Shimia isoporae: one gene and its partner. The protein of the gene in region 1 interacts with the protein of each later gene in a pairwise test. Links are inferred from orthologs where the notes say so. Each region holds a gene or a part of one and is shown in the gene's direction. Other genes may lie near its edges.

Region 1 (5,940 bases):
TGGCAAAGCGGCCATCCAGCCTTGGGTCGAGGCCGAGATCGGCAACTTCTACTTCGGCACCTGGATGTCAAACGTGGACTTCGGCGCTGGCGATGACAACAGCTGGGAAACTGACCTCTATTTCGGCTACCGCAACTCGATCAACGATCAGTGGTCCTATGACATCGGTTACGCGCGCTATCTTTACGATGGTAACCTCGGCAACTGCTGCGGTGAAATCGTTGGCCAAGTCTTCTTCTCACCAACTTCGGCTCTCGATCTCACTGGCTACGTGGCATACGATCCAGAGTTCGAATTCTTCAACTACCGCGCCGAAGTTGGCTATGCGATCAACGACAATATCTCGCTTGAAGGCCAATACGGTCACTCTGAATCCCTCGACCATGACTACTGGCTCGTTGGCGGCTCCTATGCATTCAACGACTTTGCTGCTGCGAATGTGACCTACCACGGTACTGCAAACAGCGTCTTTGATGACGCAGGTTGGGTTGCGACCGTCAGCTTCGCGTTCTGATCATCATCGGATCAAAACACTAGCCGGGCAGCCTACGGGCTGACCGGCTTTGGCGGATTCATGCCGCCTTTTCGCAAGATTGCGCCTAAAACCGACCGCTTCCAACAAGTCACGTTGAACCCTTCGTCCCTTGAAACCATATGCGCGTTGAAACGCCATCACTCCCCAACGGAATATCAAGGAAGACGACCATGACCCTCCGCAAAACAGCCGCCATTGCAGCCCTTTGCGCACCGATGATCGCTGCCGGTGGTGCCCATGCCCAAGGCATTACCTGGAACTACGGTGTAGATTTCACATCCAACTACATTCTAGACGGCGTTAGCCAGTCAGACGGGCGGGCTGCAGTACAGCCTTGGGTCGAAGCCGAAATCGGCAAGTTCTATGTTGGTACATGGATGTCCAACGTAGATTTTGGTGCCGGCGACAACAACAAGTGGGAAACCGATCTCTATTTTGGCTATCGCACAGAACTCGGCAGCTCGTTCTTCTACGATGTCAGCTATGCGCACTACTTCTATGACCGTACTGGGTCCGACTACGGTGAGATCAAAAACGAGCTGACCTACTCCGCTTCGGACCGTGTCGATCTGACAGCCTATGTGGCCTACGATCCCGAGAACAAAAACTGGAACTATCGTGGCGAGATTGGCTTTGCCGTAAACGATGCGATCTCGCTTGACGCGCACTATGGTCACTCCGACTTCTACGACCACAAATATTGGCGTGTCGGTGGTACTTACGCCTTCAACGACATGGCAATGCTGAACATCTCCTACAATGGAAGCGAAACCAAAGATGAAGGATGGGCCGCCACTGTCGGCTTCGCATTCTGATCGACAAATCCGGTTGCGGCGGCCAAAGCGGGCGCCGCAACGTGGCGGAAACACGCCAAGGCCAGACACAAGGTCTTTTACAATGCCAAAAGGCTACATATAAGAGCACAGCCCGGACTTGGGAGAGTCGCGGGCTTCGTGAATTTGTGGGAAAGTAATCACATGCTGGGAAATCTGGGCGGGCTGTTCACCTCTGACATGGCCATCGATTTGGGAACCGCGAACACGCTGGTTTATGTCAAAGGCAAAGGCGTCATTCTCAGCGAGCCGTCAGTGGTCGCATACCATGTAAAAGATGGTGTGAAGAAGGTACTTGCCGTGGGCGAGGACGCAAAGCTTATGCTGGGCCGCACACCTGGTTCCATCGAAGCCATCCGACCTATGCGAGACGGCGTGATCGCTGACTTTGACACTGCGGAAGAGATGATCAAGCACTTCATTCGCAAAGTGCACAAACGCTCTACCTTCTCAAAGCCCAAAATCATTGTCTGCGTTCCCCACGGCGCGACACCGGTCGAAAAACGCGCGATCCGCCAGTCGGTTCTGTCTGCAGGCGCCCGGCGCGCCGGATTGATTGCGGAACCGATAGCTGCCGCGATCGGAGCAGGCATGCCGATCACAGACCCAACTGGCAACATGGTTGTCGATATTGGCGGCGGCACAACAGAAGTTGCGGTTCTTTCCTTGGGTGACATCGTGTACGCCCGTTCGGTACGCGTGGGTGGCGACAGGATGGACGAAGCGATCATCAACTACCTCCGCCGCCAGCAGAACCTACTGATCGGCGAGAGCACTGCCGAGCGCATCAAAACGTCGATCGGCACCGCACGTATGCCGGATGATGGCCGAGGAGCGTCGATGCAGATCCGCGGCCGCGATCTGTTGAATGGCGTACCGAAGGAAACCGAGATTTCGCAAGCGCAAGTGGCCGAGGCTCTCGCCGAGCCCGTGCAGCAAATCTGCGAAGCCGTAATGACCGCGCTGGAAGCCACACCGCCGGATCTGGCTGCTGACATTGTCGATCGTGGCGTCATGCTGACAGGTGGTGGAGCGCTGCTGGGTGAACTGGATCTCGCGCTGCGCGAACAGACCGGTTTGGCCGTATCCATCGCCGACGAGAGCCTGAACTGTGTGGCAATGGGCACCGGCAAGGCGCTGGAATACGAAAAACAACTGCGCCACGCGATCGACTACGACAGCTAAGGGTCTGACCCACATGTGAGTTTGGTCGGCGCGCCTCGGCGTGCTACACCTGTAACCACCATCTGATATCGGGGGCACGTTGGCACGGGATCGCAATCAGGGCGAAGACTTTTCTGGCCCGCTGAAGCGGTTGCTTCTCGGTGTGATCCTGCTGGTCCTGATTGGTGTTTTCATCGTCTGGCGTATCGACAGCCCCCGCGTGGAACGCTTCCGCGCGCAAATCACCGACGCTGTGGTTCCGAGCTTTGATTGGGCCATGTCGCCTGTGACCGGCGCAGTGAATTTGCTGCGCGATTTCCAAAGTTATCAGAGGATCGTCGAGCAAAACCGCGAGTTGCGACGCGAGCTTCAGCAAATGAAGGTCTGGAAAGAGGCCGCGCTCCAATTGGAGCAAGAAAATGCGCGACTTCTTGACTTGAACAATGTGCGGCTTGACCCTCGTCTTACATTCATCACCGGGGTCGTCCTTGCGGATAGCGGATCTCCATTCAGACAATCAGTTCTTCTGAATATCGGGCAACGTGACGGTATCGTTGATGGCTGGGCGGCAATGGATGGTGTTGGTCTCGTCGGCAGGATCTCCGGCGTGGGCAACAACTCGTCCCGCGTTTTGCTACTGACTGACAACTCGAGCCGCATTCCGGCGGTAATTCAGCAGTCTGGACAGGCTGCTTTGATAGTCGGAGACAACTCCGTTGCGCCTTTGATAGACTTTGTTGAGACACCGGATTTGGTCCGCCCGGGAGATCGGGTCGTGACCTCTGGAGATGGCGGCGTGTTTCCCGGCGGCCTCCTTATTGGGCAAGTTGCCGTTGACCCATCGGGGCGTTTGCGAGTGAGGCTGGCAGCCGACTACGAAAGGCTCGAGTTCTTGCGTGTCCTACGACACCACGGTCAGGAGCGCATAGATACCCACGGCAGCATCGTTCGACCAGATGGTCGCCCAGGCGGAGCGGGAGAGCGTGATGGCTGAAGGTGTCACATCCCGTGTTTGGGGAATGCGGATTCTGTTCGTGTTCCTGTGTCTGTCGATCATCTTTTTCAAGTTGATGCCCTTTAGCACTGCACCACAACTCTGGGCTGGTCCGAACTTGATGGTGGTTTTGTGCATGGCTTGGGCGGCCCGTCAGCCCGACTATACACCTGCGTGGCTGGTCGCCATTTTGTTTCTCCTTGAGGATTTCTTGCTGATGCGACCTCCAGGACTTGGTGCTTTTGTGATGGTTCTGGCCGTGGAAGTGCAACGCAAACGTGCCCCAACGATCCGAGACGCAACCTTTGTTTCGGAGTGGGCTACTGCGGCGGCTTTGATGGTGGCTATCGCGTTGGGCGCACGGCTTGTTTTAATGATGTTTTTTGTCGATCGACCCTCGCTGGGCCTGACGCTTATTCAAGCGATGATGAATGTAGCAGCCTACCCGTTGGTCGTTTTGTTGTCGCAAGTGTTTTTCGGCGTGCGCAGACAGGCGGCCCGTGACGGTCAGTTCGGAGCGGCGTCATGAGAAAGAACCCGCAAGAAAACGCTGAAACCCATGCCCGTGTGACACGCCGCGCCTTACTGCTCGGAGGAGCGCAGCTCGCGTTTATGGGCGGCCTCGGGCTTCGGATGCGCCAACTGCAACTCAACCAAGCCGACCAGTTTCGTCTGTTGGCCGAAGAAAACCGCATCAACATCCGACTGATACCTCCGGCACGTGGCGAGGTTTTTGATCGCAATGGGGTCGTGCTTGCCCGCAATGAGCCTGCCTATCGCATCACCCTCGTTCCAGAGGATGCAGGTGACGTGGACGCGGTAATAGGTCGCCTATCGTCTCTGATTGAACTCGATCCAGGAGAACTCGAGGCCGCCGCAACCGAAATGGAGCGTTCCCCGCCCTTCTTGCCGGTGACAATTGCTGATCGCATTTCGTGGGATGAACTTTCCCGAGTGGCCGTCAACACTCCCGCCCTTCCCGGTGTAACGCCGGAAGTGGGCTTATCCCGCTTCTACCCCTTGCGCGGCGACTTTGCTCATGTCGTCGGCTACGTCGGACCGGTGTCAGATTACGATTTGTCAAAAATCGAGAACCCAGATCAGTTGCTGCGCATTCCGCGGTTTCAAATCGGCAAGGTCGGACTCGAAGGAAAGCTCGAGACTTCCCTGCGAGGCAAGGCCGGCACAAAGCGTGTCGAAGTCAACGCAGTCGGACGCATCATGCGTGAGTTGGACAGACGGGAAGGCCAGCAGGGCGACGACGTCCAACTGACCATTGATCAGAGTTTGCAGAGCTATACGCAAGCCCGTCTTGGTGAAGAGAGTGCCGCCGCGATCGTTATGGATTGCCGGAATGGCGATCTTCTTACAATCGCCTCTGCACCAACGTTTGATCCAAATCTCTTCGTCGAAGGCATTTCGGTTGCTGACTATCGTGCTCTGACAGACAACGACCACCGCCCGTTGGCGGCCAAGTCCGTTCAAGGCACTTATCCGCCGGGCTCTACTTTCAAGATGATTACGGCACTGGCGGCGCTGGATGCGGGCATAGCACATCCGGAGCAAACGGTCTGGTGCCCTGGCCATTTGGAAGTCTCGAACCGTCGTTTTCACTGCTGGAAACGCGCCGGCCATGGCCATGTCAACCTGGCTCAGGCGCTCCGGGAAAGTTGCGATGTCTATTTCTACGAACTGGCCCTCGAAGTGGGGATCGACAAGATTTCGTCAATGGCGGCTCGTTTTGGTATCGGTCAACGCTTCGATCTTCCTTTGTCGGGTGTCGCATCCGGCCTGAACCCAACACGCAACTGGAAAAATCAGGTTCGGGGAGCCGACTGGGTGGTTGGCGACACAGTCAACGTGTCCATTGGCCAGGGGTTCGTGCTTACTTCTCCGCTACAACTAGCGGTCATGACTTCAAGGCTTGCGACCGGACGGGACGTCGTGCCGAGAATTGTCAAATCAATAAACGGCAAAGATATGCCATCTGCGCCAGCTGAACGCTTGGGTATCAATGAGGCCTTTCTGAACGAGGTCCGACGCGGCATGTACGAAGTCTCCAACCATAGACGCGGAACCGCCTATGGCAGCCGGATTATCGAGGACGGCCTCAGGATGGCCGGCAAAACGGGCACGTCGCAAGTCCGCAACATCACTGCGGCCGAACGAGCACGCGGAGTGACCCGGAATGAAGACTTGCCTTGGAACCGCCGCGACCACGCTCTCTACGTCAATTACGCCCCTTATGATGATCCACAGATCGCCGTAGCAGTCGTTGTCGAGCACGGAGGCGGCGGATCAAAAGCGGCGGCACCAATTGCACGCGATATCACGCTTCAGGCGCTATATGGCGGCCAGCCGCCGCTCGCGGCCTACCCCGCCAAGGACAGGAAACGCATCGAGGAGCAACAAGA
Region 2 (6,044 bases), on another replicon or contig:
GCCATGCTGGATCACCCTTCAAAACCGTTGATCGCGGGCGAAGGCGGCGACGGCCATGTGGGCGAGGCCATGAAGCTTTTTGCGGCAGCTAAGCCGCTCGGAGACCGTGTCATTGGCCTTGTGCGCGTTGGGCAGCGCCGTTGGGATCTCGTGCTGGATCGCAAGCAGCGCATTTTGTTGCCCGAGACAGGCGCCGTGCAGGCTCTTGAACGGGTGATCGCTCTGAACGGCGCTCATGACATGTTTGAGCGTGATTTGGTGGTGGTGGATATGCGCCTTGCTGCGCGGCCGACAATCCGGCTGACGCAGGCGGCGGTAGAAGAATGGTGGCGGATTAGCCAGCTCTCTGCAGGGAATAATTGAGATGACAGAGCTTTACGAATCCCAACGGGCCATGCGCAACATGCGCAAAGCGGCGATGCAAAGGGGCGTGGTTGCGGTTCTGGATGTGGGTAGTTCCAAGATCGCCTGTCTGGTTCTGCGATTTGACGGCACAGACCGGTTGAATGCGGCTGACGGCATCGGATCGATGGCCGGGCAAAGCGGGTTTCGCGTGATTGGTGCGGCGACGACAAGGTCGCGCGGAGTGCGATTTGGCGAGATCAGCGCAATGCAGGAAACAGAGCGCGCAATCCGAACTGCAATTCAGGCTGCCCAAAAGATGGCGAAAATCCGTGTTGATCACGTGATTGCCTGCTTCTCGGGAGCCGAGCCGCGGTCCTACGGGCTGGATGGCAGCGTTGATGTGGAAGCTGAAGTTGTTTCAGAGCAGGATGTGGCGCGTGTACTGGCGGCATGCGACGTTCCAGACTATGGCGCAGGGCGTGAAGTCTTGCATGCACAGCCGGTGAACTTTGCTTTGGACCATCGTTCGGGCCTTGGTGATCCACGCGGGCAAGTTGGGCAAACTCTAACGACGGACATGCATATGCTGACTGTAGACGAGGTTGCTATTCAGAACCTCGCCTATTGCGTAAAGCGCTGTGACCTTGAGCTCGCAGGGATCGCAAGTTCGGCCTATGTGTCCGGCATGTCGGCTCTGGTCGAAGACGAGCAGGAGCTTGGCGCGGCGTGTATCGACATGGGTGGTGGAGCAACCAGCCTTTCCATTTTTATGAAGAAGCACATGATCTATGCGGACACTGTTCGTATGGGGGGAGAGCATGTCACCAGCGACATCTCGATGGGACTCCAGGTGCCGACTGCCAACGCCGAGCGGATCAAGACATTTTACGGCGGCGTTCACGCCACGGGCATGGATGACCGCGAAATGATCGAGCTTGAGGGCGACACGGGTGATTGGGAGCATGACCGACGTACAGTAAGCCGCGCTGAATTGATCGGGATCATGCGGCCGCGCGTTGAGGAAATTCTTGAGGAAGTTCGTACCCGACTGGACATTGCCGGTTTCGAGCATCTGCCCAGCCAGCAGATCGTCCTGACAGGTGGCGGGAGCCAGATTCCTGGTCTGGATGGGCTCGCCTCCAAAATTCTTGGGCAGCAAGTCCGGCTGGGGCGTCCGATGCGTGTGCACGGCTTGCCGCAGGCGGCCACGGGTCCTGCTTTTGCCAGTGCAGTCGGAATGTGTCTGTTTGCGACGCACCCGCAGGATGAGTGGTGGGACTTCGACTTGCCTGTGGAGCGCTATCCGGTTCGGTCACTCAAGCGTGCAGTGAAATGGTTCAAGGACAATTGGTGAGACGTCATTTTCGGGGGTGACGGCTGATTGGCCTTGGGATAAGCTTGTGGATAACCGTGTATAAGTGCGGGCAAGCAGGCCGAGCAGTGGCCTCCAATAGTGCGATGTGAGTCTCTCCGTTTGGGTGTTTCCGACGGGAGTATTTCTCGTGTTTGTGGGGGATTTTTGAAAACCCGCAAAATCTATGCATTTGAGCGAAATGCCGCGGATTTCATGGCTTTTTTGGCTATATTTTGTGGTCTTTCGTGCTTTTGGGGATGACGATTCCTGAAAGCGTGGGTAATAATACCTGTTGAGAAGGCAGAATAATTCCCGGCGTAAGCGGGGAGAGAAACAAAACAGGCGGACAGTTCTATGGCTTTGAATCTGACGATGCCCGATGAGGGTGATCTGAAACCCCGTATCACCGTTTTTGGTGTTGGCGGTGCTGGTGGTAACGCGGTCAACAATATGATCGCCAAAGAGCTCGAAGGCGTCGAATTCGTCGTTGCCAACACCGACGCTCAGGCGCTCCAGCAAAGCGACGCCGACAAGCGCGTGCAGCTTGGCGTGAAGGTAACCGAAGGGCTTGGCGCAGGCGCGCGCCCATCGGTGGGCTCTGCCGCTGCAGAGGAAAGCATCGAGCAGATCGTAGATCACCTCGCGGGCGCGCACATGTGCTTTATCACTGCGGGTATGGGGGGCGGCACCGGTACTGGCGCTGCGCCGATTATTGCACAGGCTGCCCGTGAACTGGGCGTTTTGACGGTGGGCGTTGTTACCAAGCCGTTCCAGTTCGAAGGCGCTAAGCGTATGCGGCAGGCTGAAGAGGGTGTCGAACAGCTTCAGAAGATGGTCGACACGCTGATCATTATTCCGAACCAGAACCTGTTCCGTCTTGCGAATGAAAAGACCACCTTTACCGAAGCCTTCTCGATGGCAGACGATGTTCTGTATCAAGGCGTAAAGGGTGTAACGGACCTTATGGTGCGTCCTGGCTTGATCAACCTCGACTTCGCGGACGTTCGCGCCGTAATGGACGAGATGGGCAAAGCGATGATGGGGACCGGTGAGGCTGAAGGTGAGAACCGTGCCATTCAGGCTGCCGAGAAAGCGATCGCAAACCCGCTGCTGGACGAGATTTCGCTGCGGGGCGCGAAGGGTGTGCTTATCAACATCACGGGTGGCCACGATCTGACACTGTTCGAACTGGACGAAGCGGCCAACCGCATTCGTCAAGAGGTCGACGAAGACGCCAACATCATCGTGGGCTCTACGATGGACGGCTCTCTTGAAGGCGGTATGCGCGTCTCGGTTGTTGCAACCGGAATTGATGCATCGGAAAGCACAAGCCCGATGCCGCTTCCCCGCCGTAGTATGGCGGCGCCACTGCCGACAGCAGAGGTTGCCGTTCCCGCAACAGAAACTCCGGTTGCGCCGACTGTAACGGCTGCGACACCGATGACCGCGGAAGCCAACGAGACACCGGTCGTGGCGGGCGAACCGGGTCTATTCGACACACTTGATCCGCAAACAGCGGCTGCGGAAGACCAGATGGAGCACATCTTCGAAGAAGAGGCGCCTTCGGCACCTGTCTTCGATGCGACCACAGCAGGTGGTGACGATGTTCCTGCACCGGCTTACCAGCCAGCTCCAGCCGAGCCTGCAGTGATGCAGGCGGAAGAGACCGAAGAGTTTGTTGCCCCGCAGCGCCCCGCGCCGGGAACGCCGACGCCGCAACTGATGGCGCGTCTGCAGGCAGCTGTCGAAAAAGCGCCGGCTGCCCCGGCCCGTCCGGCGGAACCGGCAGCGACCGAGGCTCCTGAAGGTGACGAACGTCCGCGCTTCGGTATCAACAACCTGTTCAACCGCATGGCGGGTAATCAACAGGCGGAAGCCCAAGCGCCACGCGCCGCGCAACAACCGCGTGTGCAGCCTTCTGTACAGCCCACGGTTCAGTCCGCGGAACCCGCTCAGCAGGCTGACGCAGAGCAGGAGCGGATCGAGATTCCGGCATTCTTGCGTCGCCAGGCTAACTAATCTCAAAAATATTTCGTCAAAAGCCGCTCCCAATCGGGGCGGCTTTTTTCATTGTTTTATAGGTGTTTAGGAGGCAATTGGCGATCTTCTGCCGATTTGTTTCAGCCATGTTTCAGAGCGTTACAAAGATTGAGTTGAGGTGACAGCGCTGACCTTTTACCTCAATGATGCGGCCAACTGGGGTGTGCCGCGTCACTTAGGGGCAACCTGTGCAAGCCACGCTTAAAACAAACGTCACATTTAATGGAACCGGCCTTCATTCGGGGCAGCCAGTGCGCATGACTGTGCAGCCGGCATCAGCGAATTTTGGTATCTGGTTCAAGCGGATTGATGTGATTGGCAAGGATGCATTGGTTCCAGCCCGCTGGGACGCCGTTGAGCAAACCGCCTTGTGTACCCGCATTGTGAACAGCGCTGGCGTTTCCGTTGGTACGATCGAGCACGTTATGGCTGCTCTGGCGGGGTGCGGTATTCACAATGCACTGATCGAGATAGACTCCTCCGAAGTACCAATCATGGATGGCAGCTCGGCAGACTTTGTACGCGCTTTCCTGCGGGCCGGCCTTGTAAAACAGGACGCGCCTGTGCGCGCAATCCGCGTTTTGAAGCCGATCTCGGTGACACGTGGTGATGCGCGCGCCGAACTGATCCCTGATCGGGACATGCAAATGGAGTTCCATATCGACTTTGAAGATGCCGCAATTGGTCAGCAGACCAAGGGCATCACGCTGTCGAACGGGAGTTTCGTTCGTGAGTTGAGCGACAGCCGCACTTTCTGTCGGCAAGCAGACGTTGAAGCCATGCAGGCCAACGGTCTCGCTTTAGGTGGGAACCCCGAAGAAAACGCTGTCGTATTTGACGGTGATAAAATTCTGAGCCCTGGCGGGCTCCGCCACATCGATGAGCCGGTGCGACACAAGATGCTGGACGCAGTTGGCGATCTGTATCTGGCAGGCGCACCGATTCTGGGTCGTTATCGGGGGTTCCGTGCTGGGCACTCCCTGACAAACGAATTGCTGCGCACATTGTTTGCCGATCCTGATGCCTGGTGTTTCGAAGATTGTGCGCCTGATCAGGCCGCCCGCTTGCCCGGTGCGGGTGTGCATATCGGTGAAATTCCCGCGGTCGCCTGATCCAAGTGCCCGAAATGACGCCAAAGGCGTTTTGCACCGCAATTTTCTGTGCTAACAGCTTGTCCTAGGGCGGGGAATTGCCGTCAGGAAGATCAAGAGGTTGAGCACTATGGCAGGCATCAAGACACGCGTTCGCATTGCCGGATCGATTCTTGCCTTGATGGTGGTCACTGCGTGTGGAGATACGACAACGGATCGTGTCAAACGCGGCGACTTCTCCCTTGACGGATTCACAGCTGAACAGATCTATGGCCGCGGCGAATGGGAACTTGGTCGAGGTCGCGGAGAGGATGCGGCGTTCTATTTCTCGGAGATCGAACGTCTGTATCCATACTCGGAGCTGACCGAGCGTGCGATTATCATGCAGGCTTTCAGCTATCACCAAGAGAAGCTCTATCCTGAAAGTCGCGCGGCGGCTCAGCGGTATATCGACTTTTTCCCGGCGTCGGAGGATGCGGCCTATGCGCAGTATCTTCTTGCGCTTAGTTACTATGATCAGATCGACGAAGTCGGCCGCGATCAGGGGCTGACTTTCCAGGCTCTGCAAGAGTTGCGCAAAGTGATCGAGATCTACCCCGACACCGAATATGCTCGTTCTTCAATTCTCAAATTTGACCTAGCGTTCGACCACTTGGCATCCAAAGAGATGGAAATCGGCCGCTATTATCTTCGTCGGGATCACTACGGCGCGGCCATCAGTCGTTTCCGCGTTGTCGTCGAGGACTTCCAGACCACAACGCACACGGCAGAGGCGCTGCATCGTTTGGTTGAAGCCTATTTGTCCATTGGTCTGACAGCGGAAGCCCAGACAGCTGGTGCAATTCTTGGACACAACTTCCAAGCCACAAGTTGGTACGAGGACAGCTACAAGCTTTTGACCGGGCGTGGCCTCGAACTTGAGGCGGCAAGCGACGGCTGGTTGAAACAGGTTTACCGCCAAACGCTCAAGGGCAAGTGGCTGTAAGGGGCAGCAAGGCTTTGCCTTGCGGATTGGCTGACGATGCTGCGCGCGCTTGATATTCGAGACATGCTGATCATTGACCGGTTGGAGCTCGCCTTCCAGCCGGGCCTGAATGTGCTGACCGGTGAAACTGGCGCGGGCAAGTCAATCTTGCTGGACAGTTTGGGCTTTGTGCTGGGTTGGCGTGGACGCGCGGAACTGGTCCGCGCAGGGGCGGAGCAGGGCGAGGTTG

The links.
Region 2: the proteins of BXY66_RS19625 (region 1) and ftsZ interact in binary tests that used the Escherichia coli proteins (3 or more experiments, as listed by UniProt). The link is inferred for Shimia isoporae from one-to-one orthologs.

What each region holds. Positions count from the first base shown.
Region 1 is NZ_SMGR01000006.1:29,714-35,653, reverse strand. The notes cover bases 749-3,532. They hold BXY66_RS19625 (rod shape-determining protein), read left to right. Parts: upstream 749-1,512; coding sequence 1,513-2,553; downstream 2,554-3,532. Other genes in these bases: BXY66_RS19615 (ATP-binding protein), read left to right, coding at 3,519-3,532; mreC (rod shape-determining protein MreC), read left to right, coding at 2,633-3,526; BXY66_RS19630 (TorF family putative porin), read left to right, coding at 749-1,350. In the rest of the region: BXY66_RS19635 (TorF family putative porin), read left to right, coding at 1-514; more of BXY66_RS19630, read left to right, coding at 706-748; more of BXY66_RS19615, read left to right, coding at 3,533-4,055; mrdA (penicillin-binding protein 2), read left to right, coding at 4,052-5,940. UniProt on the Escherichia coli protein: Forms membrane-associated dynamic filaments that are essential for cell shape determination. Acts by regulating cell wall synthesis and cell elongation, and thus cell shape.
Region 2 is NZ_SMGR01000001.1:2,024,492-2,030,535, reverse strand. What follows is about bases 1,498-4,385. They hold ftsZ (cell division protein FtsZ), read left to right. Parts: upstream 1,498-2,053; coding sequence 2,054-3,718; downstream 3,719-4,385. Other genes in these bases: lpxC (UDP-3-O-acyl-N-acetylglucosamine deacetylase), read left to right, coding at 3,928-4,385; ftsA (cell division protein FtsA), read left to right, coding at 1,498-1,699. Outside these bases: BXY66_RS09960 (cell division protein FtsQ/DivIB), read left to right, coding at 1-363; more of ftsA, read left to right, coding at 365-1,497; more of lpxC, read left to right, coding at 4,386-4,851; BXY66_RS09940 (outer membrane protein assembly factor BamD), read left to right, coding at 4,961-5,815; DNA repair protein RecN, read left to right, coding at 5,852-6,044. UniProt on the Escherichia coli protein: Essential cell division protein that forms a contractile ring structure (Z ring) at the future cell division site. The regulation of the ring assembly controls the timing and the location of cell division.